DNA from 3 places in the Streptococcus taoyuanensis genome. Region 3 is predicted to be linked to each of the others. Evidence: predicted binding sites of a transcription regulator. Region 3 holds the regulator's gene; each other region holds the start of a gene.
The links. Region 3 encodes Rex, which represses fermentation and respiration genes when NADH is low (regulators of the CRP and FNR family bind a similar motif). Its sites were predicted from a motif close to TTGTGAANTANTTCACAA; they were not measured.
Positions count from the first base shown of each region.

Region 1: a site for Rex is predicted at 7,090-7,107, ahead of adhE (bifunctional acetaldehyde-CoA/alcohol dehydrogenase). Genes of this name have one in related genera too.
Region 2: a site for Rex is predicted at 6,427-6,444, ahead of adhP (alcohol dehydrogenase AdhP). Genes of this name have one in related genera too.

Region 1 covers NZ_JARQVW010000012.1:23,542-34,443, reverse strand. The annotation lists gene P5Y91_RS07865 (hypothetical protein) at 1-318, opposite strand, end outside; gene P5Y91_RS07860 (hypothetical protein) at 710-1,435, opposite strand; gene P5Y91_RS07855 (hypothetical protein) at 1,451-2,173, opposite strand; gene ruvB (Holliday junction branch migration DNA helicase RuvB) at 2,404-3,402, shown strand; gene P5Y91_RS07845 (nucleotidyltransferase family protein) at 3,409-3,975, shown strand; gene P5Y91_RS07840 (low molecular weight protein-tyrosine-phosphatase) at 4,149-4,574, shown strand; gene P5Y91_RS07835 (MORN repeat-containing protein) at 4,603-5,007, shown strand; gene P5Y91_RS07830 (acyltransferase family protein) at 4,997-6,799, shown strand; gene adhE (bifunctional acetaldehyde-CoA/alcohol dehydrogenase) at 7,202-9,853, shown strand; gene P5Y91_RS07820 (hypothetical protein) at 10,106-10,663, shown strand; gene P5Y91_RS07815 (hypothetical protein) at 10,677-10,902, shown strand, end outside.
Region 2 covers NZ_JARQVW010000008.1:12,288-23,189, forward strand. The annotation lists gene P5Y91_RS06225 (acetyl-CoA carboxylase carboxyl transferase subunit alpha) at 1-226, shown strand, start outside; gene serS (serine--tRNA ligase) at 269-1,546, opposite strand; gene P5Y91_RS06235 (DUF956 family protein) at 1,764-2,132, opposite strand; gene P5Y91_RS06240 (PTS system mannose/fructose/sorbose family transporter subunit IID) at 2,213-3,124, opposite strand; gene P5Y91_RS06245 (PTS mannose/fructose/sorbose transporter subunit IIC) at 3,143-3,946, opposite strand; gene P5Y91_RS06250 (PTS sugar transporter subunit IIB) at 3,974-4,963, opposite strand; gene adhP (alcohol dehydrogenase AdhP) at 5,340-6,362, opposite strand; gene P5Y91_RS06260 (Cof-type HAD-IIB family hydrolase) at 6,553-7,365, opposite strand; gene P5Y91_RS06265 (NCS2 family permease) at 7,541-8,962, shown strand; gene tsaE (tRNA (adenosine(37)-N6)-threonylcarbamoyltransferase complex ATPase subunit type 1 TsaE) at 9,141-9,596, shown strand; gene P5Y91_RS06275 (GNAT family N-acetyltransferase) at 9,589-10,119, shown strand; gene lytR (glycopolymer--peptidoglycan transferase LytR) at 10,133-10,902, shown strand, end outside.
Region 3 covers NZ_JARQVW010000015.1:37,581-48,482, forward strand. The annotation lists gene P5Y91_RS08900 (DUF2969 domain-containing protein) at 90-320, shown strand; tRNA gene P5Y91_RS08905 (tRNA-Tyr) at 373-453, shown strand; tRNA gene P5Y91_RS08910 (tRNA-Gln) at 503-574, shown strand; gene rpsA (30S ribosomal protein S1) at 743-1,942, shown strand; tRNA gene P5Y91_RS08920 (tRNA-Arg) at 2,174-2,245, shown strand; gene P5Y91_RS08925 (NUDIX hydrolase) at 2,302-2,718, shown strand; gene P5Y91_RS08930 (L-lactate dehydrogenase) at 2,763-3,749, opposite strand; gene gyrA (DNA gyrase subunit A) at 3,948-6,404, shown strand; gene P5Y91_RS08940 (class A sortase) at 6,418-7,161, shown strand; gene P5Y91_RS08945 (hypothetical protein) at 7,341-7,619, shown strand; gene radC (RadC family protein) at 7,674-8,357, shown strand; gene P5Y91_RS08955 (redox-sensing transcriptional repressor Rex) at 8,410-9,057, opposite strand; gene P5Y91_RS08960 (DUF4649 family protein) at 9,187-9,402, opposite strand; gene P5Y91_RS08965 (DUF1831 domain-containing protein) at 9,404-9,751, opposite strand; gene P5Y91_RS08970 (cysteine desulfurase family protein) at 9,761-10,873, opposite strand; gene P5Y91_RS08975 (ribose-phosphate diphosphokinase) at 10,883-10,902, opposite strand, start outside.

The DNA.
Region 1 (10,902 bases), on a different contig from region 3:
TTTAATAAAGTTATCAATGTTATAGTCGTATTTAATCGTTGCCGTATTGTTTTCAATCTTCATGTCCATTTTGAAGTCTTTAACAGATTCAAGCAAGTGTGCAAAGTGGATTCCATGGAGGGTATAGGCTCCGATGGATTCCGTTAAAGCATCGAGAGTATCGACTAATTCCCATTCGCCATCAATCGTTTCGACTTTTGCTGTTTCTGTTTTAGCAGCATTTTTAGAGCCACTTTGTTTTTGAGAACAAGAAGCTAGTAGGAAGACTGAGAGCAGAGCAACGAATGCTAAAAATAATTTTTTATAACGTCTAATCATCGCTAGACCTCCTTAAAATAGATGATTGTATTACGCTTATATTATACGTGCAACATAATTGTTTTGCAAGGGCTTTCAAACGAATCACAATTTTGTTTTGTAACCTGACCGATTATTCAACATAAGAAACGGAAAAATTGTATGTAGTAGAGTACCCAACAGATGAAATTCTCAAGGTTTCCTAAATTATTTTTTTGCACAGAAAAGAGGCTGGGACAAAAGTCCTAGCCTCTCAATTATTTTTGGATTGTCGAGCAAGACGCAGTGGTTGAGTGGTCTCTACTACGCTGATTTCATCAGCTTTTACAGCCCTACTCAACTGTGCGGAGGTGGGACGACGAAATCGAATTCTAACGAATTACCGATTTCTGTCCCACTCTCAGTGAGCTATTTAATTAGTTTTAGGATCTGAAACTTTCTTGAATTTCATTGGATAAACGAGATGTGCTCCTGTTTCTTCGAATGTTTTTTCAGCGTAAATTGTAAGGATGTCACCATTCAATTCGTAGTGATAAGTAATTGGTACGTCTGTAGAATTTATATAAAGTGGTAGAACTCCAAAGATGTTTGGAACTTCAGGGAATACGATCGTTTTTGCATTCTCTTTTAAAACCCCATCATTTAACGTTGCAGTTAACACTTTTGTATCGTTATCAAACGTTCCAGTTTGATGTTTAAAACTTCCAAATTTCTTTTCTCTTACGCCTAGAAGGATGGCAGTTGCTTCTTCTTTTGTAGGATATTTATCTTTATTCTGTTCAGCATAAAAATCAATATACTTATTCATATCTGCACTATAAGAATAAGTTACATCTGTTCCTGTTATTTTTAGAGTCGGAACGATATCTTGGAAGGCTTCAGTAACCTTTAATCGACTATTAGCATCATCATAATAAATTAAGAAAGTACGTTCCACTGTATCTCTAAAATCTACAGCTTTCCAGTCTCCTTCAAGTGAGACTGGGGTAGGTGCTACTGTGGTAGTTTCTGCAACTGTTGTAGTCTCAGCGGTTGTTTGTTGTTTCTGTTGCTGTTGTTTCTGTTGCCCACATCCTGATACAAATAGAAGAGCAAGAAGGGAAAACATCCATAGGGAACTTTTTTTCATATTGTTCATGATTGATCACTCCTTCTAATGATTGTCTCCTACGTAATTGAAACGAAGACGTATTACTCTAAAATGACTTTGTTCATCCTTACCTTCAGCATAAAGTGTTAGTTGGTTACCTTCAACGGTGTAAGTATAAGTAATTGGTACAAGTGAATTATACGTGGTTCCCATAACAATTCTACTTAAAAATGTAGGTGTTTCAGGGAACGTAATAGTATGTTTCTGTGTATCGATTTCTCCAGTTAGAGAGTAATCATAGGCATAATTAGGTTCGTCAAGAGTAATCTTTGTATGTTTCAAATTTGGAATATAATTCTTAAATTCAGCAGTTTTATTTTTTAAATACGATTCATAATTCGCTTTGTTCTCTCCTGTTGCAAATGCTTGATCCTCATAGAGTTCTCTGTAATCAAAATGGTACTTCAATTCAACGGTTTTGTCTTTAATGGTCATCGTCATCTTAACCTTATCGAAGTCATCAAGCATTAGTACAGCGGCAAGTTTTTTGATATTAGAAGCTAGGAATACTTTCTGAATGGTCATTTGTTGGTCAGTCCATTTCCAAGTTCCTTGTTGATCCTTTGTAAGATCTTGTGGTGCTTTGATTGTTTGAGGAGATTTATTTACTTGAGAAGACTTATTTGTTTTAGAAGACTGCGATGGAGAAGACTGACATCCCGCAATAAGGAGCACTGCAAAGAATGCTAAGAAACCGAAAAGGATCTTCTTTGTTTTAGTAAACATAAATTTACCTCCTAAACGTTGTTGCTTTAATTTTATCATTAAAGGAAATAATTATAAAGTGAAATGGTGAGCGATAGATGAAGTAGAAGGGACCGTATAATAAAAAGAAAAGTTGGCGATGAGGGCAACCGTTCAACTTTTTCTAACGAACGCTAGTGAGAACCAGGATCTTTAAAAAACACATTCTATTTATAGTACCGAAGGTATCATTTTTTGCTATAATAGACTGTATGAGTAGAATTTTAGACAATGAAATCATGGGCGATGAAGAGGCCGTTGAACGGACGCTGCGCCCGCAATATTTACATGAATATATTGGTCAAGATAAGGTCAAGGACCAGCTGAAAATCTTTATTGAGGCGGCTAAGCTTCGGGATGAAGCGCTGGATCATGTCCTTCTTTTTGGCCCTCCGGGACTGGGGAAAACCACCATGGCCTTTGTCATTGCCAATGAACTGGGTGTCAATCTCAAGCAGACTTCTGGTCCTGTCATTGAAAAGGCTGGTGACTTGGTAGCCATCCTCAATGATCTAGAGCCGGGCGATGTCCTCTTTATCGATGAGATCCACCGTCTGCCTATGTCAGTCGAAGAAGTGCTTTACAGCGCTATGGAAGATTTTTACATCGACATCATGATTGGCGCTGGTGAGAGCAGCCGGAGTGTCCATCTGGACCTTCCTCCTTTCACTTTGATTGGGGCCACGACTCGAGCTGGTATGCTGTCCAATCCCTTGCGCGCTCGCTTTGGGATTACCGGACACATGGAATACTATGAGCAAGATGATTTGACAGAGATTGTCGAGCGGACCGCCGAAATCTTTGAGATGGAGATTACCCACGAAGCTGCCGAAGAGCTTTCTCTTCGTAGTCGGGGGACCCCTCGGATTGCCAACCGTTTGCTGAAGCGGGTGCGCGATTTTGCTCAGATTATGGGCGACGGCTTGATTGACGACACCATTACAGACAAGGCCCTCTCTATGCTGGATGTGGACCATGAAGGACTGGACTATGTCGATCAAAAGATCCTGCGCACCATGATTGAGATGTACGGCGGTGGCCCGGTCGGGCTTGGGACTCTATCGGTCAATATTGCCGAAGAGCGCGAGACCGTAGAAGATATGTATGAGCCTTACTTGATTCAAAAAGGCTTTATCATGCGGACCCGGACAGGGCGCGTGGCGACTCGCAAGGCTTATGAACACCTGGGTTATCCCTACAATGGAGACTAGAAGAAGATGCTGACGGAAGAAGCAATAGTAGAACAAATCCAAGCGGATCCGGAGATGATGACTGTTTTGGCTATCATTCGGGATCTCAACTTGGCAGATGCCTGGTTAGCGGCGGGCGCGGTGCGCAATTTCATCTGGAACCGGCTTTCTGGAAGATCAGGGTTTGACGCGGCGACAGATCTGGATCTGGTCTTTTATGAGCCTGCGATCAGCTATGAGGAGACGCAGCAGATTGAGCAGGAATTACAGAAGACCTATCCCCAGTACGCTTGGGAAGTGAAAAATCAAGTCTACATGCACCAGCATAGTCCGGGGACAGCTCCTTATCGCAGTGCTTGTGACGCGGTTTCCAAATACCCCGAGCAGTGTACGGCACTTGCGGTTCGCTTAAGGAAAGATGGTCAGCTAGAGCTCTTTCTTCCCTATGGGACAAGGGATATCGAAGACTTCATCGTTCAGCCGACTCCGCATTTTTTAGCCAGCCCCGAGCGTTTAGCGGTTTATACAGAGCGGATGAAAAAGAAAAATTGGCAGAGTAAATGGCCTCCATTAGAGGTTCGTTTTCCAAAATAGAGAAACAGATCAGATTTGAAAAAGGAATCTGATTTTTCTTTAAAATGATGGAGCCCCTTTGTCATCTTTCTGTCACATTTTTGTTATAATAGTAATAGTATGCTGGTTTTCCATAGTGGAAAGCGAAGAGCTCAGCTAGGTTGGGCAGTCCGAACAAGGAGTTAGGTGGAATCATGAAAAAAATCGTCTTTGTCTGCTTAGGAAATATTTGTCGGAGCCCCATGGCGGAGTTTGTCATGAAGGATTTGACGGATCAGTATGAGATTGAAAGTCGGGCCACCTCGAGCTGGGAACATGGCAATCCCATCCATAGGGGAACCCAGAAAATCTTTCGACAACACCAAGTCCCTTATGATCCAGCCAAGACGTCCTTACAGATCAAGGAAGAGGATTTTTACAACTTTGATTTGATCCTAGGGATGGACGAAAACAATGTAGCAGATCTGAAGCAAATGGCTCCTTCGGGGACAGAGCACAAGATTCATCTTTTTGCTGCTGAAAGTGTGCCAGATCCGTGGTATACCGGTGATTTTGAGGAGACCTATTCCAGAGTTCTGAGCGGCTGTAAGGCTTGGTTAGATCAGTTAGCAACTTCTTAAGAGTTTGATATGTGAGAGAATACAGAATATGAAAGAATTTTATGAGACCTATAAGGTCTATCTGACGCGAAAAAATTTAGAAATAGCAGCATTAGTCGTGATTATTCTATCTGCTTTGCTGGTTTTCCTTTCAGCCATTCCAGGTCGGGGTGTCTTGACCTTGGATAAGGGGGCGATCCGTTACGACGGAAGTTTGGTCCGTGGCAAGATGAATGGCAAGGGAACCGTCACCTTTAAAAATGGGGATACCTATACAGGTAACCTCGTCAACGGCTCTTTTAGCGGCTATGGTAAGTTTAAGTCCAAGGATGGTTGGACCTATGAAGGGCAGTTTGTTAACGGCCAGCCGGAGGGTAAAGGCACCTTAACCACAGAAGCCAACGTCGTATACAAAGGAACATTCAAGCAGGGGATTTATCAAAATGCGCATTAAATGGTTTTCACTAGTCCGTGTTACAGGACTCTTATTGGTATTGCTTTACCATTTCTTCCAAAAAGCCTTTCCTGGAGGCTTTATTGGGGTAGATATTTTCTTCACCTTCTCAGGATTTTTGATTACAGCGCTCTTGATCGATGAATTTGCGCGCAAGCAAGGAATCGACTACCTGGCATTCTTGAAACGGCGCTTTTACCGGATCGTACCACCCCTTGTCTTTATGGTCTTGGTCGTGATGCCCTTTACCTTTATGGTCCAACGGGACTACGTGGCTGGTATTGGGACTCAGATTGCGGCAGTCTTTGGTTTTGTAACCAATTTCTTTGAGATGGCAACGGGCGGTAGTTACGAAAGTAACTTCATTCCGCATCTCTTCCTTCATACCTGGAGTTTGGCTCTAGAAGTGCATTACTATGTGCTATGGGCACTTTTGGCATGGTTCTTGGCTAAGCGGGCTAAGACGGTTGGAAAGTACCGAGGCATGCTCTTCCTGGCATCCAGTGGGCTCTTTCTCTTCACCTTCTTGTCCATGTTCATCCGCGCCTTTCTGACAGCTAATTTCTCCACCATCTATTTTTCTAGCTTCACTCACATCTTCCCCTTCTTTGCGGGATCATGCCTAGCAACGGTGACAGGGATTGCCAATGTCAGCCCGAACTTTACAAAGCTGGTGCAGTCTTGGAGCATGAAAAAGACCTTATCGGTCTTTGGTGGAAGCTTTGCCTTCTTGTTTGTGCTCAGTCTTTTCTTGCCATTTGATAGCTTGTGGACCTATCTATTTGGTTTTTTAGCAGCGACAATCGCAGCTTGTGCCATGATTCTGTCGGCCCGCATTCTCCATGAAAAGACGCCAGATAAAAAAGAACCAGCCATCCTCAATTTCTTGGCAGATACTAGTTATGGTGTCTACCTTTTCCACTGGCCTTTCTTTATCATCTTCTCTCAACATTTGGGAAATATGATGGCAGCCCTTGTGACGACGATCGTTTCCTTGATTCTAACGGCTCTGTCCTTCTATATTTTGGAGCCAACCATTGCAGGCAAGGAGCCTCGGGTCTTTGGTATGAAGATGGATCTCAGTTTTTTGACCAAGCCGATCTTTTACCTCATGATTCCACTGGCTCTCTTGATGGTTGGAATCTCCGCCTTTGCACCAACCGTCGGAGCTTTTGATGAGAGTTTGGTAGTGAGTGGGCTCAATCAAGCAGATAGCAAAATGCAGGTCACACGGACGCAGGTGGACAATGCGACGGCAACAGACTATAACGTCTCAAATGGTGTGACCATGATCGGTGATTCGGTTAACTTGCGAGCGCAGGACTACCTGACTAAAGCCATCCCGGGTATCCAGATTGATGCGGTGGTGAGCCGTCAGTTGGAAAATGGAATGAAGGTCTTTGAGACCGATATCTCCAATAAAGTTCTCCTAAAAAATGTGGTCATTGCCCTAGGAACCAATACCGTCAGCAACTACAAAGAATTGCTGGATCAGTATGTTGAGAAACTTCCAAAAGGCCGTCGCTTGATCCTTGTGACACCATATGATGGTCGCTATGCCAACGATCAGTCCAGTGAATCGGTTCAAACGCGTCTTTATGAGTTGGAACTAGCCAAGAAATACGACTTTATCACCATTGCGGACTGGTACCAAGTAGCAATTGAAAATCCAAATATTTGGGTGGGAACAGACTCTGTTCACTTCAATATGGAAACCAATGGTGGGGAACTCTATGCTCAAACAGTCAAAGAAGCCCTTGATAAGGCCGAAAAAGGTCCGGTCAAGAAGTAACACTGCTTCTCTGAAACTGAAACAAAACAAATCCTAACAAAATAAAACAAAAAGCAACTTTATACTTGTGAAAAGTTGCTTTTTTTAGTAAGATTAAGAAAACGCTTACAAAAACCAATTGAAAATATCACTTTGTGAAGAAAAATTATTTTTGATATTTTTTTCACAAACCGGCAGCTAGATCCTACTGGCTAAGAGATTCTTGACAAAACATTCACAAACTTTTAAAAAATCTTTGTGAATGTTGCTTGAAAGTGTTTACAAAAAGCTCAAAATAGAGTACAATTATATTGTGAAAAAATTAACAAATCGAAATTTCTTACACTATTCTTGAAAGTTTCTGAAAACAGGAAAAAGTTCCGGAAAAGGATAAGGGTTTCAAACATTGGAGGAAAGCATCAAATGGCTGATAAAAAAACTCTCTCACCTGAAGAAAAGAAACTCGCTGCTGAAAAACACGTAGACGAGTTGGTGCAAAAAGCGCTGGTGGCGCTTGAAGAAATGCGCAAATTGAACCAGGAGCAAGTGGACTACATTGTAGCGAAAGCATCTGTAGCTGCTCTTGATGCACACGGTGAGCTCGCTCTTCATGCCTATGAAGAAACTGGTCGTGGGGTCTTTGAAGACAAAGCAACCAAGAACTTGTTCGCTTGTGAACACGTTGTGAACAACATGCGTCACACCAAGACAGTTGGTGTCATTTCAGAAGATGACGTCACTGGTTTAACGCTGATTGCAGAGCCAGTCGGAGTTGTCTGCGGGATCACTCCTACAACCAACCCTACTTCAACAGCAATCTTTAAAGCGTTGATTTCCTTGAAGACACGGAACCCTATCGTCTTTGCCTTCCACCCATCTGCTCAAGAATCATCTGCTCATGCGGCACGAATCGTACGCGATGCAGCAATTGCAGCTGGAGCACCTGAGAACTGTGTGCAATGGATTACCCAACCTTCTATGGAAGCAACTAGTGCCCTGATGAACCATGAAGGGGTTGCGACCATCCTTGCGACCGGTGGTAACGCCATGGTAAAAGCTGCTTATTCTTGTGGAAAACCAGCTCTTGGGGTAGGTGCCGGAAACGTTCCTGCTTACGTTGAAAAATCAGCCAATATCCGCCAAGCAGCACACGATATCGTCATGTCTAAATCATTTGACAACGGTATGGTCTGTGCGTCTGAACAAGCGGTCATCATCGATAAAGAAATCTACGATGAGTTTGTTGAAGAATTCAAATCTTACCACACTTACTTTGTCAACAAAAAAGAAAAAGCCCTTCTTGAAGAGTTCTGCTTCGGCGTAAAAGCCAACAGCAAGAACTGTGCAGGTGCGAAATTGAATGCGGACATCGTTGGGAAACCAGCAGCATGGATCGCTGAACAAGCTGGCTTCACTGTACCAGAAGGAACCAATATCCTTGCGGCAGAATGTAAAGAAGTTGGTGAAAAAGAACCGTTGACTCGTGAAAAATTGTCACCAGTCATCGCTGTTTTGAAATCTGAAAGCCGTGAAGACGGAATTAACAAAGCTCGCCAAATGGTTGAATTCAACGGTCTTGGTCACTCAGCAGCCATCCATACTGCTGATGAAGAATTGACCAAAGAATTTGGTAAAGCAGTTAAAGCTATTCGTGTGATCTGCAACTCTCCTTCGACTTTCGGTGGTATCGGGGATGTTTACAATGCCTTCTTGCCATCATTAACACTTGGATGTGGTTCTTACGGACGCAACTCTGTTGGGGACAACGTTAGTGCCATCAACCTCTTGAATATCAAAAAAGTCGGACGCCGGAGAAATAACATGCAATGGATGAAACTTCCTTCAAAAACATACTTTGAACGTGATTCAATTGAATACCTACAAAAATGTCGTGACGTTGAACGTGTCATGATCGTTACAGACCACGCTATGGTAGAGCTTGGTTTCCTTGATCGTATCATCGAACAGCTTGACCTTCGTCGCAACAAGGTGGTTTACCAAATCTTTGCAGACGTAGAACCAGATCCAGATATCACAACTGTTGAACGTGGTACAGAGATCATGCGTGCCTTCAAACCAGATACGATCATTGCTCTCGGTGGTGGATCACCAATGGATGCGGCCAAAGTTATGTGGCTCTTCTACGAACAACCAGAAGTGGACTTCCGTGACTTGGTACAAAAATTCATGGATATCCGTAAACGTGCCTTCAAGTTCCCATTGCTTGGTAAGAAGACTAAATTTATTGCGATCCCAACAACATCTGGTACAGGATCTGAAGTAACTCCATTTGCCGTTATCTCTGATAAAGCAAACAACCGTAAATACCCAATCGCAGACTACTCATTGACTCCAACAGTTGCCATCGTAGACCCTGCCTTGGTATTGACAGTTCCAGGATCTGTTGCAGCAGACACTGGTATGGACGTCTTGACGCACGCGACAGAAGCTTACGTATCACAAATGGCTAGCGACTTCACAGATGGTCTTGCTCTTCAAGCTATTAAACTTGTCTTTGAAAACTTGGAAAGCTCAGTCAAGAATGCGGACTTCCATTCACGCGAAAAGATGCACAATGCGTCAACCATCGCAGGTATGGCCTTCGCCAATGCCTTCCTCGGTATTTCTCACTCAATGGCCCACAAGATCGGTGCGCAATTCCACACCATCCACGGACGGACCAATGCCATCTTGCTTCCATACGTTATCCGCTACAACGGTACACGCCCAGCTAAGACAGCTACATGGCCTAAGTACAACTACTACCGTGCAGATGAAAAATACCAAGATATCGCTCGTATGCTAGGACTTCCATGCTCTACTCCAGAAGAAGCCGTTGAAGCTTACGCAAAAGCTGTATACGAACTCGGTGAACGCTGTGGTATCGAAATGAACTTCAAAGCACAAGGCATCGATGAAAAAGAATGGAAGAAACATTCTCGTGAATTGGCCTTCCTTGCTTACGAAGATCAATGTTCACCAGCCAACCCACGTCTTCCAATGGTAGACCATATGCAAGAAATCATCGAAGATGCTTACTATGGTTACAAGGAACGTCCAGGACGTCGTAAATAAGACGCCAAGGAACAACTGATGTTTATCAGCTATCCCTCACTCGTAAGAGTGGGGGATTTTTGCTATTTGGGTCTAAAACTCGTTTTTTCATAAAAAATTAGACTTTTTTTCAGAAATTGTGTTATTTTTATAGCATTCCGAGCTATTTTATGTTACCCTATAGTGTGTGAATCTGCCTGTAGCTGAAGGGTTATGATCCCTTTTCAGTTATAGGAAACGAAAAAACAAATCCAGGAAAGGAGGCCATCTCAAATGGAGTTAGAAGGTGACGTGCAAGGAAGACAAGATCAGGCACAGAAAATTATTGAAATGCCCCAACGAGATCGGGAAACTTTCACTTCAGAAAATCAGCCATCATCTGCTTCGGTGGTCTCCATGTATGGGCAGGAAAAGCCAAGCATTTCTAGCCTCCATCAGCAACTAGCGAGCGCGTCTGGGACCCAGACCATTCAATTGCGGGAGGAATTGGTGTTGGCAGTAGCGCAGAATGCTTCAGCGCAAGCAACTGCCTTTGAGGCAGAAGTCAAGGATAAGCTGGAAGAGGCCAAGGAGACGGTTTCTCATAAGGTCGCTGAGGTGTCACAAATGGCCCACAGCATGGCCCAATTTTTAACAGACGCAGAAGTGGAGCAACTATTAGGAGAGTTCTCCATGGATGCTTGTTGGGACCAAGCGGTAGAGGCGGAGAACCTCGCCCAAGCAAAGGCCTATTCCACTCGCTTGTCAGATTTGGCAGGTCAGCTGGAGGCTGCATCAGCTCAATTGGTGGACTTGGACAAGGGACAAGCGACGGCCTTTGATTTTTCATAAGTAGGAGAAAAAGATGTTAGAGATCCTGGGAGAGGACAGAGAACGAATTGAGGAGCTCCATCGAGAGATTAAAAAGGAGCAAGAGCGGATTGCGATCAGAAGTTTGATTGCAACGCAGAAAGCCTTGATGATGTTGGAAGGGATGAGTTTGCAGGTAACCTTGGGCGGTCAATCCGAAAAGATGCGCTCTTTTGCTACAACGATCCTCGTTAGTGATTTGAAAGATGGATTTACAGGAG
Region 2 (10,902 bases), on a different contig from region 3:
GAAAGATGGAAGTCGTGCCATGGAAGCAGCAGAGTTGATGAAGATTACTTCTCACGAATTGTTAAATATGGAAATTGTCGATAAGGTGATTCCCGAGCATGGATTTTCAAATGGAGAACTACTGGCTCAAGTGAAGAAGGAATTACAGGAAGAGTTAAAGGTTTTACAAGCCTTGCCTCTCGAAGATCTTTTGGAGCAACGCTACCAACGTTTTCGTAAATATTAAAAAACTGAGCTTGCAATTTGCAAGACTCAGTTTTTTTAAACTTTATTTTGGTGCGATGACTTCTGCGCCACCCATGTATGGGCGAAGGACTTCTGGAATGGTCACAGAACCGTCTTCGTTTTGATAGTTTTCAAGAATAGCAGCAACGGTACGTCCGACAGCCAACCCAGAACCGTTCAAAGTGTGAAGGAGTTTTACCTTGCCATCTGCTTCATCACGGTAGCGGATTTGCGCACGGCGAGCTTGGAAATCTTCTGTATTGGAACAGCTTGAGATTTCACGGTAGGTGTTTTGCGCTGGAATCCATACTTCTAAGTCGTAAGTCTTGGCAGCTGAGAAGCCCATGTCTCCCGTTGAGAGAGCTACTACACGGTATGGAAGGTTCAGTTTTTGAAGGATATTTTCAGCATTGACAACCATTTTTTCCAATTCACCATATGAATCTTCTGGTTTGGCAAATTTCACCATTTCAACCTTATGGAATTGGTGCAAACGGATCAATCCACGAGTATCACGACCAGCTGAACCAGCTTCTGAACGGAATGATGGACTCATAGCGGTGAAGTAGATTGGAAGGTCTTTCCCATCAAGAATTTCATCGCGGTAGTAGTTTGTCAAAGGAACTTCAGCAGTTGGAATGAGGACATAATTAGTATCGCTAAGTTCAAAAGTATCTTCCTTGAATTTTGGATATTGTCCAGTACCAAACATAGAATCATGGTTGACCATGTAGGGTGTGATGACTTCAGTGTAGCCTTCCTTGCCATGTTCGTCCAACATGAAGTTGTAGATAGCGCGTTCTAAGCGAGCTCCAAGACCTTTGTAGAAGAGGAAACGAGCACCAGTAACTTTAGCCCCGCGTTCCCAGTCAAGGATATCAAGGCCTTCTCCTAAATCCCAGTGTGCTTTTGGTTCGAAGCCAAATTCACGAGGTGTTCCCCAACGACGAACCTCAACGTTGTCATCCTCATCCGCTCCAACAGGGACACTATCAGCAGGGATGTTTGGAAGGGTAGTAGTGAATTCAGTTAATTTGGCATCGATTTCAGCCAATTCTGTATCCAATGCTTTGACTTCTGCAGAGAGGGTTTGCATGGCAGCAATCTTATCATCTGCATTTTCCTTGTTGCGTTTAGCTTGTGCGATTTCAGCAGATACAGTGTTACGCTCTGCTTTGAGATTTTCTACTTTGACTAAGATATCTCGACGTTTGGCATCGATTTCTTTCATTTCATTCAAAATAGCTGCATCTACGCCACGTGTTGCCAATTTTTTAGCAACCGCATCAAAGTCTGTACGAATTCGTTTAATATCTAACATAGCTTCTCCTTTAACAAAAAACACACCTGTTAGAGTGTTGGAGTGGCATAGCCACGGTTCCATCCAACTTCACAGGTGTGCACTTGATTCGATATTGTATTTTAAAGAAACGGTAGAATTTCAATTAAGATTTCTATCTGCTCGCAGCAACCGCAGACTTTCTGAAAGAACCTCTTAACTTACTTATCCGTTTGCGTCTATTATACAAGAAAAGATCCTATTTTGCAAATAGATTTTTAATTTTAGCCGTGATGATTTGGATCAACGTAGGAAGTTTGACAATTTTATCATTTCCTAGATGTTCCCGAGCAATCTTTAAAATTTTTCCAGAGTCTTTTGAAGCAAAGAGAAATTTTGATTCTCTGGTATAGATTTCAAAATGGCGGCTAATTTTACGTCCGGATACATTGGCTCCGATTCGCTCGATTTCTTGCCAGGGAATTTGGATGTAGTCTTCTACATTTGCATCCGCATAAAATTCAAAAGCGGCATTCCCGACTAGGATTTTTCCAACCTTTCCCCCCACTCCAAGGTAAGAAACCCCTGTAGTATGGAATTCAACGGTTTTATTCAATGATTGAGCCATGAGATCCTCCTGTATTGCTATTCACTCCATTATATCATAATAAAAAGAAGGCCGAAACCTTCTTTTTAGTTGATCTTTGCTTACATCAAGCCAGCAACGTGTGCTAATACACCGATTACAAAGAGAGCGATGATGATAGTGATTGGAGATACTTTTTTCTTCAACAACCACATACAAGCAAAAGTAAGAAGTAATCCCATCAAACCAGGAATCAAAGAATCCAAGTTTTGTTGGAAAGTCGTAACTTTTTCAGGTGTTTGAGAGAGACCTGAGCCAACTTGAGCGAAGGCTTCTTGGATACCCTTGTATCCTTCAGGAAGTTTATCCCAGTGGATATAAGCTTTGTCGTCTAATTTGACAGAAGAAACATTAAAGATGAATTTAATAGATACCCAACGTTCTACCAAGACAGCGAGGATGAACATCCCAAGGATAGAAGCCCCTTTAGTGATATCTTGCAAGATCCCACCAGACATATCTTTGGTAATTTCAGAACCTGCTTTGTAGCCAAGTTCTTGCGTGTACCACAAGAAGGCCATACGAATCGCATTCCATGCGATAAAGAAGATGAGTGGACCAAGGATATTACCAGACGCAGCAAGTGATGCACCAAGAGCCCCAAGAATTGGACGGACAGTGAACCAGAAGACTGGATCTCCGATACCCGCCAAAGGACCCATCATACCAATTTTAACCCCTTGGATGGCAGCATCGTCAATAGCGGCACCGTTTGCTCTTTCTTCTTCAAGAGCAAGCGTTACCCCGATGATAGGAGCGGCAACGTATGGGTGAGTGTTAAAGAATTCCATGTGACGCTCAAGAGCAGCCGCTTGGTCTTCTTTCTTTGTGTAGAGTTTTTTGATAGCTGGGATCAATGAGTATGCCCAACCCAAGTTTTGCATCCGTTCATAGTTCCAAGAACCTTGCAAGAAGGTTGAACGCCACCAAACTTTTTGACGATCTGATTTAGATAATTGTAATTTTTCAGTCATGATAGTGTCACACCTTTCTTAATAGTCTTCGAGAATGTCGCCAATTGGATCGTTAGAAGTAGCGGCTCCGCCACCTCCATTGCCACCTTTCTTAGAAAGAGTAAGGTAGATCAAGGCAAGGGCAACACCAATTGCTCCAAGGGCGATCAAGGTCAATTGGCTAACAGCTGCAAGAGCAAAACCGATGGCAAAGAATGGCCATACTTCACGGCTCGCCATCATGTTGATAACCATGGCATAACCAACGGCTACAACCATACCACCACCGATTTGCATTCCATCAGAGAGCCATTTTGGCATTTGTTCAAGAGCAGTTTTGACAGTTTCAGCAGGAATCATCAACAAGAGGGCTGCAGGAATGGCGATACGAAGACCTTGAAGAAGAAGGGCCACAAAGTGAGCGCGTTCTACACCTTTGATATCCCCTTTTCTAGCAGCAGCGTCGGCAGTGTGAACCAAACCAACGGAAAGGGTACGGACGATCATGGTCAAGAAAAGACCAGCAACTGCAAGTGGAATAGCGACACCTTGAGCGACAGCGATTCCTTTTGTACTGAAGTCTCCCCCAAGTACCATGATGATGGCAGCAGCGACAGATGCAAGGGCAGCATCGGGTGCAACTGCGGCACCAATGTTTGCCCAGCCAAGTGCAATAAATTGAAGTGAACCACCAAGCATAATGCCAGCAGTCAAATTACCTGTTACCAAACCGATTAAGGTACAAGCAACAAGGGGTTGGTGGAATTGGAATTGGTCAAGGATACCTTCAAGACCTGCTAAGAAGGCAACAACGACCACTAATACCATAGAAATAATAGACATGTTTAAAATCCTTTCGTAAGTAATCGATTATTGAACGTTAGCTTTGTTAATTAAGTCAAACAAATCTTTCTTAGAGTCATTTGGCACTTTACGGACGTCAAATTCTACTCCAAGATCACGCATTTTTTCAAATGTAGCCACGTCATCTTTATCCATTGACAACACATTGTTCACCATGGTTTTACCAGTTGAGTGGGCCATTGAACCAACGTTCAAGGTTTTAATCGGAACACCACCTTCGATGGCGCGAAGAGCATCTTGGGGTGTTTCAAATAAGATCAAAGCATGGGTATTTCCAAAACGTGGATCTTTTGCAACGTCGATCAATTTTTGAATTGGGACAACGTTTGCTTTCACACCATTTGGTGCCGCTTGTTTGATCAATTCCTTACGGAGTTCATCTTTGGCAACAGAATCTGAAGCAACAATGATCCGATCGGCTTTTGAATCAGGTGTCCAAGCAGTTGCGACTTGTCCATGAAGAAGACGTGTATCTAAGCGGGCAAGGTTAATCTTGAGTTTTCCATCTCCGATAACCGTTCCTTCTGGAATCGCAGCTTGGGCTACAGGAGCAGCAGCGGCTGAACTAGCTTCTTCGACAGGATTCAATTCTTCTGGAAGGGCTTTGACACCGTCTTTAGCTTCCTTGATGATGTTTGCAGCGACTTTATCAACGCCGGCATTTGCATCCATCAAACGCTCTGTATAAGCTTGAATCAACATCGGAAGGTTCAATCCTGTGATGATCGCAAATTTACGATCTGGATTTTCTCCCATGACGCGACTTGCTTGGTTAAATGGAGAACCACTCCAAAGGTCAGCCAAAACCAAAACTTCATCTTCTGCATCAAATGCGGCAACAGCTGCATTAAATTTAGCATAGAGATCATCCGGGCCTTCGCTTGGCATGAACGTAACCACTTGAACTTTCTCTTGATCCCCAAAGATCATCGAGCCGGATTGGTGGATTCCAGCTGCAAATTCACCGTGGCTAGCAATAATGATACCAATACTCATTATTGACATTCCTCCTTATAAAATTTGTTTGACTTTCAGTTTAAGAAAACTTTAAGCTACTTTATTATAAATCGTTTCCACACTTAAGTCAATTTTTCTATCAAAATCTCGATGTAAAAATATCAATTTATTATATTAAATTATAGTTGGATAGAAAAAGAATGTTTTTGGATAGATCTTTTTTATTACTTGTTGATGCTTAAAAAAATCAATGATAGATATGTTTTATAGGATTTTTTTCTTAATGAAAAAATTCCGACAATCAAGCAATATTCCCAAAAACAAAAATAAATATATAACAAATTGTAAATTAGAGTGATTGAGAGTACTCAAAAAAAGACCAGCCCAACTGGGCTAGTCCTGTAGGTTTAGTAGTTTAGTTTGTAAAGTCAAGCACCATACGTCCTTGAATGGTTCCGGCTTCCATTTCGTCAAAGACTTTGACAGCATCTTCTACTGGACGTTTTTGAACGACAGGGACTACCAAGCCTTCTGCACCAAATTGGAAGGCTTCTTCCAAGTCTTTACGAGTTCCTACAAGAGAACCAATGACTTGGATACCATCTAATACAGTTTTCACAATGCTGAGGTCCATCATTTCAGAAGGAAGACCAACTGCGATCACGCGACCACCTGCACGAACAGAATCTACTGCTTGGTTGAAAGCCACTTTAGAAACAGCTGTTACGACAGCAGAGTGAGCTCCACCATTTGTTTTTTCTTTGATCAATCCTGGGACATCTTCAACTTCGCGACCGTTGATGACAAAGTCTGCACCAACTTCTTTTGCCAATTCTAGTTTATCATTGTTGATATCGACAGCGATGACATGTGCGTTGAAGACTTTCTTGGCATATTGAACAGCCAAGTTTCCTAGTCCACCAGCTCCGTAGATAACAATCCATTGTCCAGGTTCAGCTTTGGCTTCTTTGATAGCTTTGTAAGTTGTAACACCTGCACAGGTAATAGAAGAAGCTTGGGCTGGATCTAATCCTTCAGGTACCTTCACTGCGTAATCTGCAGTAACGATACATTGTTCAGCCATTCCTCCATCAACAGAGTAACCAGCATTTTTTACAGTACGGCAAAGGGTTTCACGACCAGTTGTACAGTATTCACAAGTTCCACATCCTTCGAAGAACCATGCAACACTGACACGATCCCCAACTTTTAGGCTCTTAACATCTGGAGCAACTTCTTTAACAATACCGATTCCTTCGTGTCCAAGAACACGGCCTGGAACTTTACCGAAGTCTCCGTGAGCAACGTGCAAGTCAGTGTGGCAGACACCACAGTATTCGATTTGAACAAGTGCTTCCCCTGTTTCCAGTGGACGCATGTCTTTGTTTGCAACGATTTCAACACCAGTACCTTCTGGATTAACAACAACAGCTTTCATTTTGTTCCTCCTTAAGTGAACGAGAAGCGATTTAGCATTTTTTGAAAGCGCTTCTTTAATAACTATGTTAATAATATCACAAACTAGATGGCAAGGCAATGAAAAAAATGTAAAAATAGGAGGGTATTGATTAACCGATTAAGTATTTAGGATAGAAAAAGACATGAGGGATAGCTCATGTCTGTTCCTATTATAAGAATAATTGAATGAGTTGGCGCGCTACACCGTCTTCGTTATTGGTGAAATCTGTGATGGAGTCTGCATATGGGAGAAGGACGGAGCTGGCATTTTTCATAGCGTATCCATGACCAGCAAGAGCTAGCATGTCGGTATCGTTGTGCTCGTCTCCAAAGGCAATCAAATCCTTCTGATCCATATTGAGTTTATCCAGAAGGTAGGTCAGAGCAGAAGCTTTGGTCACATTTTTTGGATTGCATTCCAGAATATTTAAGGGACCACCCCAAGTATTGATAGACAGATTGTAGTCATAATGCCGATTCATTTCATCTGCCAGAGCATATTTGTCTTCCGCTTTCGTTTGAAAGAGGATACAGTTTGGGTCGCTCGTTACCCGTTTGGGATTGAATTGATTTTCTGGTTGGAAAGATTCAATACCGAATAGTTTAGGATCTGCAACGTGCTCATTTGGATCGGTAATAAAGAATTTATTGCGGTATTCGCCAGCGATAAAGTCCGCTTGGATGGTGTCTCGGTTAGCGACCATATCTAACAGGTATTTTTTATCTAAAGTCAAACATTGTTCATCCGCCCATTTTTTCTCAGGGAGATGCGTTAGGGAGCCGTTAAAATTGATCATCGGAGTATCTAGCTCTAGCTGTTTGTAATAGGTGTGCGCCATACGGTAGGGGCGGCCTGTTGTAATAATGACTTTATGGCCGAGAGCACTAATTTTTTTTATCGTATCAATGGTAAAGTCGCTCAATTTGCTTTCGGAATTTAAGAGAGTGCCGTCTAGATCTAGAGCGATCATCTTTTTATGCATATTTCAGTTCCTTTCGAGAAGAATGAGACCATTATATCAGAAAAATCGGAAAAGCGCTCAAAAATCGAGAAGAGAAGTAGGATTTCTTGAAAGGCGAAAGATCTTTTGGTAAAATAGAAATAACGTTCGCAAATTGATTGGGAGCGAGAATGATGAAAAAGGAGTTTATTCTGAAATGGATAAGTTTTTTAAACTTTCAGAACATGGAACCACTGTTCGAACAGAGGTTCTTGCTGGTTTGACAACCTTTTTTGCGATGAGTTATATCCTCTTCGTAAACCCTCAAATGTTGTCACAAACAGGTATGCCAGCTCAAGGAGTCTTCCTTGCAACGATTATTGGATCCGTTGTCGGGACCTTGATGATGGCTTTTTATGCCAATTTACCTTATGCACAAGCACCTGGGATGGGCTTGAATGCCTTCTTTACCTTTACAGTTGTATTTGGTATGGGATACTCATGGCAGGAAGCTTTGGGAATGGTCTTCATTTGTGGTGTGATTTCATTGATTATCACATTGACAAAAGTTCGGAAGATGATCATCGAATCGATTCCGACTGCTCTTCGCTCTGCTATTTCAGCGGGGATCGGGATTTTCTTGGCCTATGTTGGGATTAAGAATGCAGGATTTTTAAAATTCACGATTGACCCTCATACTTATACAGTGGTCGGGGAAGGAGCAGATAAGGCGAATGCAACGATCTCAGCCAATGCATCTGCTGTTCCTGGATTGGTTGATTTTAACAATCCGGCGGTCCTCTTGGCTCTTGTTGGTCTTGCAATTACTATTTTCTTTGTTGTCAAAGGGATTAAGGGAGGGATTATCCTTTCTATCTTAGCAACGACTGTGCTTGGGATTCTCATCCATGTGGTTGATATCACTAAAATTGACTTTGCAAGTAATCATCTAGGAGCTGCCTTTAATGATTTAGGCACGATCTTTGGTCAAGCTTTGGGATCAAAAGGATTGGGTTCTTTGATTTCCAATACGTCTCGTTTGCCTGAGACCTTAATGGCAATTTTAGCCTTCTCCTTGACGGATATTTTTGATACAATTGGAACTTTAATAGGTACGGGTGAAAAAGTTGGGATTGTTGCGACAAATGGGGAAAACCATCAATCAGCGAAATTAGATAAGGCTCTCTATTCAGACCTTGTAGCGACTTCAGTCGGAGCTATTGCAGGAACTTCAAACGTAACGACTTATGTTGAATCTGCAGCCGGTATTGGAGCTGGTGGACGCACTGGTTTGACAGCCTTGGTTGTGGCAATCTGTTTTGCTATTTCAAGTCTCTTTAGTCCTTTGTTGGCGATTGTACCGACCGCTGCTACAGCTCCAATTTTGATTGTTGTTGGGATCATGATGTTGAGTGGCTTGAAAAATATCCATTGGGAAGATATGTCAGAAGCAGTTCCTGCCTTCTTCACCTCTATCTTTATGGGCTTCAGCTACTCGATTACACAAGGGATCGCTGCTGGATTTATCACCTATAGCTTAGTGAAAGTGGTTAAAGGAGAAGCCAAAGAAGTGCACAGCATGATTTGGATCCTAGATGTTCTCTTTATTTTAAACTACGTTAGCATGGCCTTGAATTAAGTATCAGAAAAGTGCCAAAAAGGAATGGGAGTTGTCTCCCATTCCTTTTTAGATGGATCGAGGGAATAAATCGGAGAGTTTCCTGTTTTCTTTGATTTCTTCTTCTCAAAAACAAACTTGAATCAAACAATTTCTAAAAGAAAGAGCAGATTTTTAAAAAGTTTGGTATAATAGAAAAATGATTAGTCACAATGAAACGGAGCTGATCGCTCTAGGAAAACAGCTAGGAAAACTCTTAGAAAAGCAAGACGTGATTATCTTATCAGGTGATCTAGGAGCAGGAAAAACGACCTTTACCAAAGGAATTGCAAAGGGGTTAGGGATTGATCAGATGATTAAAAGCCCGACCTATACCATTGTTCGTGAATACGAAGGTCGCTTGCCTTTATACCATTTGGATGTTTACCGGATTGGGAATGATCCAGATTCTATTGATTTAGATGATTTTCTATTTGGAGATGGGGCGACCATTATTGAATGGGGAGAGCTGATTGAGCCCAGTCTCTCGGATGCTTATCTAAAAATTTTTATCCGAAAATTAGAAGATGGGCGAGAGTTGGCTTTTGAAGCTCATGGAGCGCGTGCAGAAGCTTTACTAGCATCCTTTGAGCAGGTGGAAAAAACGGATGACTAAGGAAAAGGAAGTAACATTAGAAATTCGGCAAGCTGACAGTGCAGACGCGGCTCTTGTCGTTGATTTCTTAAATCAAGTTGGGAAAGAGTCAGATTACATGACGCTAGATGAAGCTGGGATTGGCATGTCTCCAGCAGACATGGAGCAATTTCTAATGGTGCAAGAGATGGCGGAAAATCGGATTTGCCTCTTGCTATTTCTAGATCAGGAACTGGCAGCTTTGTTAAATATCACTGCAGCTTCTCAACGGTCCATTCGGCATATTGGTGATGTCTTTATTGTGGTTCAAAAAGCTTATTGGAATCAAGGGCTTGGACAGATCTTGTTGGAAGAAGGGATCGAGTGGGCGCACTCGACCGGTGTTCTTAGGAAACTAGTCTTGAATGTCCAAGTGTGCAATGAACGAGCAGTTCACCTGTATAAAAAGTTAGGTTTTGAGATCGAAGGTTGCCAAGCTCGTGGAGCTTGTTCAGCTGAAGGAGAATTCTTAGATGTTTACCTTATGGGGAAACTGATAGATTAGAGAGAGAGTCTACATGGTAAAAAAAATTATTTTGATGTTTTTGAGCTTATTGACGGTAACAGTGATTGGGATCGGGGCCTATGGCCTCACTATCCTCAATCAAACGACTGGGACTCTCAGTAAGACTTATAAGGGCTTTGGAAATGAGACCAATGTCATTGCAGAAAACAAGCCGATGACTATCCTTTTGATGGGGGTTGATACAGGTAGCGGTTCTCGGGAAGATCCTTGGGCCGGAAATAGTGATACCATGATTTTGGTGACTGTTAATCCTCAAACAAAAGAAACAACCATGACGAGTTTGGAAAGAGATATCCTAACCAATATTACTTCAGATGGCGAAACGGTCCAAGCAAAATTGAATTCGGCTTATGCTCAAGGCGGTGCCAAGTTAGCCATTAAGACCATTCAAGATCTTTTGAATATCCATATTGACCGCTATGTCATGATCAATATGAAGGGATTGGTTCAATTAGTGGATAAGGTTGGTGGTATCACGGTTAACAATCCATTTGACTTCGATATCTCGATCGAGGAAAATGAGCCAGAATATACGGCTAAGATTGCACCAGGACGTCAGGAGATTAATGGGGACCAAGCTCTCGTTTATTCACGCATGCGCTACCAAGACCCAGAAGGAGACTACGGACGTCAAAAACGCCAACGTGAAGTGATCAAAAAGATTGTTGAGAAAGTTTTAAGCCTCAATAGTTTGAGTCACTACAAAGGAATCATTGAGTCTGTTAGTGACAATATGCAAACCAACATAGCGCTTGACAGTAA
Region 3 (10,902 bases):
TCTAACTAAATTCTTTCTGACCCACTCCCTTTTCTCTTGCGTCATCAAGAGAATTTTTGTAAAATAGAAAAAGTGAAAAGAGGGTTGAAATGAGTAAAAAAGATAAGAAAATTGAGATTCAAATCGTTGATAGTAAAGTAACCGTCGGAAAAGACACTTTTGATGGTTTCACTTTGTCCATTGGAAAGAAAACGATTGGTGAAATTGCAGATATGGGTGGGCAATTTGCCATCATCAAAAATGGAAATGTGGATTCTCTTTACAAAAAACTTGAAAAAGCCGTTGAAATTTTAATAGAAAATTATAATTTGAATAAATAAGGGCTTGCAATCATAGTAAATCAATGGTATAATAGATCCTGTTGATTTATATGGAGAGATAGCGAAGAGGCTAAACGCGGCGGACTGTAAATCCGCTCCTTCGGGTTCGGGGGTTCGAATCCCTCTCTCTCCATTAGCGTTCATTGTGACGATGATAAAGTGACTGATGTCAGCGCTCTTTTTGGGGTATAGCCAAGCGGTAAGGCAAGGGACTTTGACTCCCTCATGCGTTGGTTCGAATCCAGCTACCCCAGTTCTTAGGTAATATCAGATAAGTGATAAAATATCTATCCAGGTATTTTATTTCTTTATAGGATGAGTCGTTAAAGATTGTAGTTGATCTCATTGCGAGTGCTTGCTTAGGAAAAATAATTATAAGTATGTCAAGTTTTAGAAAACTTGATTGTTGGAGGATTTTTTAGATGAATGAATTTGAAGATTTGCTAAACAGTGTTAGCCAAGTTGAACCAGGTGACGTTGTTACTGCTGAAGTATTGACAGTTGACGCGAACCAAGCTAACGTTGCAATCTCTGGAACTGGTGTCGAAGGTGTCTTGACTCTTCGCGAATTGACAAACGATCGTGATGCTGACATCAACGACTTGGTAAAACCAGGTGAAACACTTGAATTGCTTGTTCTTCGTCAAGTAGTTGGTAAAGATACTGATACAGTAACTTACCTTGTATCTAAAAAACGTTTGGAAGCTCGCAAAGCATGGGACAAATTGGTTGGACGTGAAGAAGAAGTTGTTACTGTTAAAGGAACTCGCGCTGTTAAAGGCGGACTTTCAGTAGAATTTGAAGGACTTCGTGGATTTATTCCAGCTTCAATGCTTGATACTCGTTTTGTACGTAACACTGAACGTTTCGTAGGTCAAGAATTTGATGCTAAAATCAAAGAAGTAGATCCAAAAGAAAACCGCTTTATCCTTTCACGTCGTGAAGTTGTTGAAGCTGAATCAGCTGCAGCACGCGCAGAAGTATTTGGTAAATTGAACGTTGGTGATGTCGTAACTGGTAAAGTTGCACGTATCACAAGCTTCGGTGCTTTCATCGACCTTGGTGGTGTTGATGGATTGGTTCACTTGACAGAATTGTCACACGAACGCAACGTATCACCTAAATCAGTTGTAACTGTTGGTGAAGAAATCCAAGTGAAAGTTCTTGACTTGAACGAAGAAGAAGGTCGTGTATCACTTTCATTGAAAGCTACAACACCTGGACCTTGGGATGGCGTTGAACAAAAATTGGCTGCTGGTGATGTTATCGAAGGAACTGTTAAACGTTTGACTGACTTCGGTGCATTCGTTGAAGTATTGCCAGGTATCGACGGACTTGTACACATCTCACAAATTTCACACAAACGTGTTGAAAATCCAAAAGATGTTCTTAAAGTTGGACAAGAAGTAACTGTTAAAGTTCTTGAAGTAAATGCTGCAGATGAACGTGTATCACTTTCTATCAAAGCTCTTGAAGAACGTCCAGCTCAAGAAGAAGGCGAAAAACAAGAAAAACGTCAATCTCGCCCACGTCGTCCAAAACAAGAAAAACGCGACTTTGATCTTCCAGAAACTCAAACTGGATTCTCAATGGCTGACTTGTTTGGCGATATCGAATTGTAATATTCAAAAGAGGCTGGGACAAAAGTCCTAGCCTCTCAATTATTTTTGGATTGTCGAGCAAGACGCAGTGGTTGAGTGGCCTCTACTACCCTTATTTCATCAGCTTTTACAGCCCTACTCAACTGTGCGGAGGTGGGACGACGAAATCGAATTCTAACGAATTACTGATTTCTGTCCCACTCTCTTTTTTACTTGTAAAATTTTTGAAAATTTGATATACTATAACAGTTGCCACCCTTAGTGTAATGGATATCACGTAAGATTCCGGTTCTTGAGATGGGGGTTCGATTCCCTCAGGGTGGATGATTCATAACGAGGCTCCTCGGAGTCTTTTTTGCTCTTTCTTGGAGGAACATGCAATGACAGTAAAATTAATCGCCCATACCTTGATTGAGAAAGACGGGAAGTATCTACTTATCAAACGCTCGAAAATAAAGCGAGGTCTCCCTAATGTCTATCCATCTTATTGGGATATTCCAGGTGGAAGTGTAGAAGAGAATGAATTGCCCAGAGAGGCTGCTCTACGTGAGGCTATGGAGGAGGTTAATCAAAAGCTTCGGATTAATAAGATTATCCACGAAGATAGTCAATTTGATGCCAGCAAAGATACTGTCTTTACACGCCTAGTTTATGCTGGCGAGATTTTGGAAGAGCGTGATTTTATATTAGATCCAGAAGAGCATATAGACTTTAAATGGATTTCTTCTTTGAAAGACATAGAGAGCAATCTCGTTGTGCCTTATTTGCTTGAAATCCTTGCTGACAAATCCAAATAAAGCAGCTAAAAAACATCCCCTTTTAATAAGGAGATGTTTTTTTCTTAGTTTTTAGAAGCTTCTTGGAATTCAGGGTTTTTCCATGCTTCATCAATGATTGCTTGCAATTCATCAGCAGAAGCTTTCATTTTTTGTTGTTCTGCATCGTTCAATGGGATGTTCACTGGACGTACAATACCGTGTGCACCTACGATGGCAGGTTGACCGATAAAGACGTTGCTAACACCATATTGACCTTCTTGGAATACAGAAAGTGGAAGTACTGCATTTTCATCATCAAGGATTGCTTTAGTGATACGAGCAAGGGCAACAGCGATACCGTAGTATGTAGCACCTTTTTTGTTGATGATGGTGTAAGCAGCATCACGAACACCTTCGAACAATTCGATCAATTCAGTTTCTTGAACGTTTTGAGTGTCTTTAAGGAATTCTTCAAGGTTTACACCAGCGATGTTAGCGTGTGACCATACAGCGAATTCTGAGTCTCCATGTTCACCCATGATGTAGGCGTGCACTGAACGAGCATCAACGTCCAATTTTTCAGCAAGTGCTTGACGGAAACGAGCTGAGTCAAGAGAAGTACCAGAACCGATAACGCGTTCTTTAGGGAATCCTGAGAATTTCCATGTAGAGTATGTCAAAACGTCAACTGGGTTAGCAGCTACAAGGAAGATACCGTTAAATCCTGATTCAATAACTTGTGTTACGATTGATTTGTTAATGGCAAGGTTTTTACCAACAAGATCAAGGCGAGTTTCACCTGGTTTTTGAGGAGCACCTGCAGTAATTACAACAAGGTCAGCATCCGCACAGTCAGCGTACTCAGCCGCATAGATCTTCTTAGGTGAAGTGAAGGCAAGGGCGTGGCTAAGGTCAAGCGCATCTCCGACAGCTTTTTCGTGCAATTGAGGAATTTCGATAATTCCAAGCTCTTGTGCAATTCCTTGGTTGACAAGTGCAAATGCATAAGATGAACCTACGGCACCGTCACCGACAAGGATAACTTTTTTGTGTTGTTTAGTCAAATCCATGAGTCTAAACGTCTCCTTCATTTTTTTTTGAGATAGATTCTCATACGACTTCATTCTACCACTTTTGAAAGTCTTTGTCATCTGAAACAGTATGAATCCTTGATGTAAACGTTTTTACGTTTGTGTTCCTAAGAAGAAAAATAGGCTAAAATGTGTTATAATAGTATGGTGAATTAAGTAAAGAGAGGCATTTTTTGAATGCAGGATAATAATCTAATTGATGTGAATTTAACATCAGAAATGAAGACGAGTTTTATCGATTATGCGATGAGTGTTATCGTAGCTCGTGCCCTACCTGATGTTCGTGATGGTTTGAAACCTGTTCACCGTCGTATTTTGTATGGTATGAATGAATTGGGTGTTACGCCAGATAAACCACATAAGAAGTCAGCCCGTATCACAGGGGATGTTATGGGTAAATACCACCCACACGGGGATTCCTCTATTTATGAAGCCATGGTTCGGATGGCGCAATGGTGGAGCTATCGCTATATGCTAGTGGACGGCCATGGGAACTTTGGTTCTATGGACGGAGATGGGGCCGCTGCACAACGGTATACCGAAGCCCGTATGAGCAAGATCGCACTTGAGATGTTGCGGGATATCAATAAGAATACAGTTGATTTTGCAGATAACTATGATGCCAGTGAGCGGGAGCCCATGGTGCTACCAGCACGCTTCCCTAACCTTCTTGTGAATGGAGCTACAGGGATTGCTGTAGGTATGGCTACCAATATTCCACCTCATAATCTCGGTGAAACAATAGATGCCGTCAAATTGATGATGGACAATCCTGAAGTGACCACTCGTGAACTCATGGAAGTGCTGCCTGGTCCAGATTTTCCAACCGGAGCCTTGGTCATGGGGAAATCAGGTATTCATAAGGCCTATGAAACAGGGAAAGGTTCAATTGTTCTTCGTTCTCGTACAGAAATTGAAGTGACCAAGAGTGGCCGTGAACGGATTGTTGTTACTGAGTTCCCTTATATGGTCAATAAAACCAAGGTTCACGAGCACATCGTTCGCTTGGTGCAAGAAAAACGGATCGAAGGGATTACAGCTGTACGTGATGAATCAAACCGTGAAGGGGTTCGTTTTGTGATTGAGGTCCGCCGAGATGCTTCGGCTAACGTTATTTTGAACAACCTCTTTAAGATGACACAAATGCAAACCAATTTTGGTTTCAATATGTTGGCGATCCAAAATGGTGTTCCAAAGATTCTTTCTCTTCGACAAATTTTAGGGGCTTATATTGAGCACCAGAAAGAAGTGGTGACTCGACGGACCATCTTTGATAAAGAAAAAGCGGAAGCACGTGCCCATATCTTAGAAGGTTTGCTCATTGCCTTGGATCACATCGATGAAGTGATCCGAATTATCCGCAATAGCCGGACAGACGCTGAAGCACAAGCTGAATTGATGGCTAAATTCAAGCTTTCTGAACGTCAAAGTCAAGCCATTTTGGACATGCGTCTTCGTCGTTTGACCGGTTTGGAACGAGACAAGATCCAAAGTGAATATGATGATTTGGTTGCCTTGATTGCTGATTTGGCTGACATTTTGGCGAAGCCAGAACGTGTGGCGACCATCATCAAGGAAGAATTGGAAGAAGTCAAACGCAAGTTTGGCGATGCTCGCCGAACTGAGTTGATGGTTGGAGAAGTCCTTTCTCTTGAAGATGAGGACTTGATTGAAGAAACAGATGTCTTGATCACCCTTTCTAACAAAGGCTACATCAAACGTTTGGATCAAGCGGAATTTACGGCTCAAAAACGTGGTGGACGTGGGGTTCAAGGAACTGGTGTCAAAGATGATGACTTTGTCCGTGAACTGGTCTCTACGAGCACCCATGATCATTTGCTCTTCTTTACCAATAAGGGGCGTGTCTATCGTCTGAAAGGATATGAAATTCCAGAATATGGCCGGACAGCCAAAGGATTACCAATCGTCAATCTCTTAAAATTGGACGAAGGTGAATCGATTCAAACCATTATCAATGTGGAGCAAGACCGCAGTGACGAAGCTTATCTCTTCTTTACGACGCGACAAGGTTTAGTCAAGCGGACCAATGTAGCTGAATTTTCAAATATTCGTCAGAACGGTCTCAAAGCTCTGAATCTGCGTGTTGAGGATGAATTGATCAATGTCTTCCTTACAGATGGCAATGCTGACGTCATTATCGGTACCAAGTATGGTTATTCTGTCCGCTTTAATGAGGCTGTAGTCCGCAATATGGGACGTTCTGCCACAGGTGTACGTGGTGTGAATCTCCGCGAAGGAGACAAGGTTGTTGGGGCTAGTGTCGTTACGGATCAAGATGAAGTATTGATCATCACTGAAAAAGGGTATGGTAAGCGTACAATGGCTAGCGAATACCCAACCAAAGGCCGTGGTGGTAAAGGTATCAAAACAGCCAATATTACAGAGAAAAATGGTCCTTTAGCTGGTCTTTTAACCGTTAAAGGGGATGAAGATCTGATGATCATTACCGATACCGGAGTTATGATCCGGACAGGTGTTGGGAATATCTCTCAAACGGGTCGTTCAACTCAGGGTGTCAAAGTCATGAGACTGGATCAGGATGCGAAAATTGTGACCTTTACAACAGTCCAGCCCGATGAAAAAGATGAAGAAGTAGTGGAAGAAAACGAATAGATAAGGGGACAGCATGTCACGCAAAAGAAAAAAGAAAAAGAGTTTACGCAATACTCTTATCAACATCGTTGCAACACTTTTGATTATTCTCTCGCTTCTCTTGATTTTCAATGCTCCGATCCGAAACATGATTATGGTTTGGCATACCAACCAATATCAGGTTAGCAAGGTCGATAAAAAGACTATTGATAAAAACAAAGAAGTGAAGACGAGCTTTGATTTCAAACATGTCCAGTCACTCTCGACGGAAGCCGTGATCAATGCCCAATGGCAGGCTCAAAAACTTCCTGTAATTGGGGGGATTTCGATTCCTGAATTGAACATGAACCTTCCAATTTTTAAAGGACTCGAAAACGTAGCCCTTTACTATGGAGCAGGGACTATGAAGGAAAACCAAGTCATGGGACAAGGCAATTATTCTCTTGCTAGTCACCACGTATTTGGCCTTACTGGAGCAAATGCCATGCTGTTCTCACCATTAGAGAAAGCCAAGGCTGGTATGAAGATCTACATCACGGACAAAGAAAAAATCTATACTTATGTCATCTCGTCTGTTGAGACAGTGACTCCAGACCGTGTAGATGTCATTCAAGATCGTGAAGGTGTTAATGAAATCACCTTGGTGACCTGTGAGGATGCTGCAGCGACTTACCGTACGATTGTAAAAGGAAACTTGGAAACCTCTGTTGACTATGACAAGGCTCCAAAGGACATCCTGGATTCATTCAGCAAGTCTTATAATCAAATGCAACTTTAAGAAATAAAGCCCGAGGCAGAGATGCCGGGGCTTTTTTCTTTATAGTATGGCATGAAATAACTAAAGGATTCTTGTAAAATTGTAAGCGATTGGTAATATAATGTAAGGAATTTGTCATAATATTGAGGGAAAATAGGTATATAATAAGAGGAGAAAGAGTATGATAAGGAGGTAGAATAGTGACAAAAGAGCGAATTTATCATCTCTTGCATCATTTCTATAATCTCTTAATAAATGATTTTCCACGAAATGGATTAATTACGAAAGGAATCTACGAAGTAGAGCAAGTCTACCAAACCTTAGAAGCCATTCCTCAGAGTCAGGAGTACTTGATCCGCTGTGAAATTCAACAGTTTTTAAAGGAGCTTGAACAAGTTCAAACAGGTTATCAGATCCGCTTTAATAAAGATGAAGTCTTAGTGTTAGATGATTTGAAGCAAGAAATCGCCAGTAAATAATGAAAGGTCGTTATTTTCTCAATTTATTACGAATTAATAAGTGAGGAGGAAATTATGTACGACATATCATTTATTGAACCATCTTTGCTTCCTAGGGAGCGCTTAGTTTCTGAAGGGGTGGATAAGCTAAGTCATCAGGAATTGTTATCCATTCTCTTACGGACAGGTAACAAGCAAAAAAGCGTTTATGAGATTGCACAAGGTCTTTTGAGCTCGGTAAATAGTTTAAAGGAGTTAGGGCAATTAACCCTAGAGGAGCTACAGGAAATCTCTGGCATTGGGCGAGTGAAGGCCATCGAACTTCAGGCTGTTATTGAGTTTGGACGAAGGATTCATAAAGATGAACTAATGAGTTCCGAACAAATCATGAGTAGTCAGAAATTGGCCCATAAAATTCAACAGGAAATTGGCCATAAAAAGCAGGAGCACCTAGTTGCCCTTTATTTGAATACCCAAAATGAAATTATTCATCAACAGACGATCTTTATTGGAACAGTGAATCGAAGTATCGCGGAGCCGCGTGAAATCCTGCATTATGCACTGAAGCACATGGCAACCTCCATTATCTTGGCTCACAATCATCCATCTGGTGCTGTGTTCCCCAGTAAAAATGATGATGAAGTCACTCAGCGAGTCTTAGAGGCCTGTGAAGTAATGGGGTTGACCCTATTGGATCATTTGATTGTATCCGAAGAAAACTACTATAGTTATCGAGAAGAAACGGATTATTTGGTATAAAAAAGGTTGGAACCTTCTTGTTCCAACCTTTTTGTTGTTGAAGTATAAGTCTTTATTCTTCGTTTTTACGCATAAAATAAAGAAGTGTTTGCAATTCACTAGTAAGATCGACATATTGGACAACAACCTCTTTAGGAACTGTCAGATGGACTGGAGAAAAGCTTAGAATTCCTTTGACACCAGCATCTACTAAAAGACTAGCAACTTCTTGAGCCTTAACACTTGGAACAGTTAGAACGGCTGTTTGAATGCCTTCTTTTTTGAGATTCTCTTTGATCGTAGAAATCCCATAAATGGGGATCCCATCCTTACTTTTGGTATTAATCAGTTCATGATCATCTACATCAAAAGCCATGACAATTTTCATTTTATTTCGCTCATGGAAACGGTAATTAAGAAGGGCGCTTCCCATATTTCCGATCCCAACAATAGCGACATTAGTAATAGCATTGTCATTTAAAAGATCTGCAAAGAAGTTCATCAGTTTTTTTACATCATAACCAAATCCACGTCTTCCCAATTCACCAAAATAAGAAAAATCTCTGCGAACAGTAGCAGAGTCAATCCCAATTGCATCCGCAATTTGCTTGGAATTGGCGCGCTCTATTTTTTCAGAGTTAAAGCGTTTAAAAATGCGGTAGTAGAGCGATAAGCGTTTTGCTGTTGCGCGTGGAATTGGAGTATTTTTATCATGTTTCACAATATCACAACCTTTCCCTCTTATTGTATAGGAAGATTGTGAAAAAATCAACTATCTTGAACGGTTTTTCAAAAATATTTTTGTCTAAAGAAAAAGCTGATGGCGATGGAGAGTTCCATCAACATCAGCTTAGTTTTCAGCTTGCTCTACCTTTTTCAAAAAAGCATAGAGTCCATCGACTCGCCCTGTATAGGGGAGTTTTTCTCCCTTGTATTCAATGGATACGATTGAGTAAAAGTCAGGCAGGGTTACACAGCCTGAAAAATCGAGGATGCAGGCTGCAAGGTCGGGATAAGTAGTCGTTCGTTCTACTTGGTAAGCGTCGATATAAGTTAGGGTTACCATATTAGGCCTCTGTTTTGTTGAAAATTTCTCTTTCGACAAGACTATCCATTAAGAAATAGAATTTTTGTTGGATAATGTCATTTTCTGGATTTTTAAAGATATTCACCAGGCGAAGCCCAGACTTGTCTGTAATATTGATCTTAAAACCTGTCAAATCTTTATTGAAAATGATTTTAAGTAGGAAGCCTTCGCCGCTATTTGGAACGGCCTCGAGCAAACGATTTAACTCGTAATTTCCAACTTTTGTAACAGCAAATGTATTGTCACGTAAGGTATATTTTTTAACATTTGGGTGTAGACTATAGGTATATTTGCAGTCTTTCAATGAAACACTTGTTTCAAAAGCCATATTGTTCTCCTATGATAAAATTTCTTTAAGTTTTGAGAGGAAGTCTTGAACCTCCTCTACGGTATTGAGTTCTGAAAAACTAATTCGAAGGGATTCTTTTAGGCGTGAGCTATCTTTTCCATAGAGCGCCTCAAGGACATGGCTGGGTTGAACTGTACCGGCGGTACAAGCAGAACCTGTAGAGACAGAAATTCCAGCAAGATCGAGTCGCATCAATAATACATCATTTTGGACACCCGGAAAGCCAAGGTTCCAAACAAATGGAAGATGATCGTCATTCGCATTTACGTAGTAGTCGTAGGCTGCTAAACCATTGACTAGTTCCTGGCCAAGTTTTTGAACCTGGTTGAAATTTTCTTCTTGATGAAGTGTAGCTTGCTGAAGCGCGGTTGCCATCCCGACAATTGAAATGAGATTTTCCGTGCTGGCTCTCATCTTACTTTCCTGATCCCCACCATGTAAGAGATTATCAAAATCTGGGGCGGCCGCATAAAGGAAGCCGACGCCCTTTGGTCCATGGAATTTGTGGGCAGAAGCACTGAGAAAATCAATCCCCAACTCTTCGGGATAGACAGGGACCTTTCCAATTGCTTGGACAGCATCAACGTGAAAGGCAGCTGGATGATCTTTTAAGAGTTCTCCGATTTCTTTAATCGGTAGAAGATCGCCTGTCTCGTTATTGGCAAACATGGTAGAGACAAGAATGGTATCCGGTCTAAGAGCCGCCTTGATATCACTAGCCTGAATGCGTCCATCTCTTGGTTGGACGATCGTAACTTCAAATCCGAAACGTTCAACAAGATATTCGATGGGTTCTAGAACCGCATGGTGTTCCAAAGCGGTAGTAATGATGTGTTTGCCATCTGCTTGGTGTTTCAAGCAGTAGCCTTTTATAACGGTATTATTACTTTCTGATCCACCTGAGGTGAAAAAAATCCGATTTGGAAGAGTATGGAGGGACTGAGCAATCTGCTCGCGAGACTCTCGAAGGAGTTTACTAGCCATCCGCCCATGAGCATGAAGGCTCGATGGATTTCCAAAAGTGGTCTTCATAGTTTCAGACATTTTATCAATGACTTCAGGTAGAAGGGGAGTTGTTGCGGCATTATCAAAATATATCACATTAAGACCTTATTTCTTGTGGTAGGCAA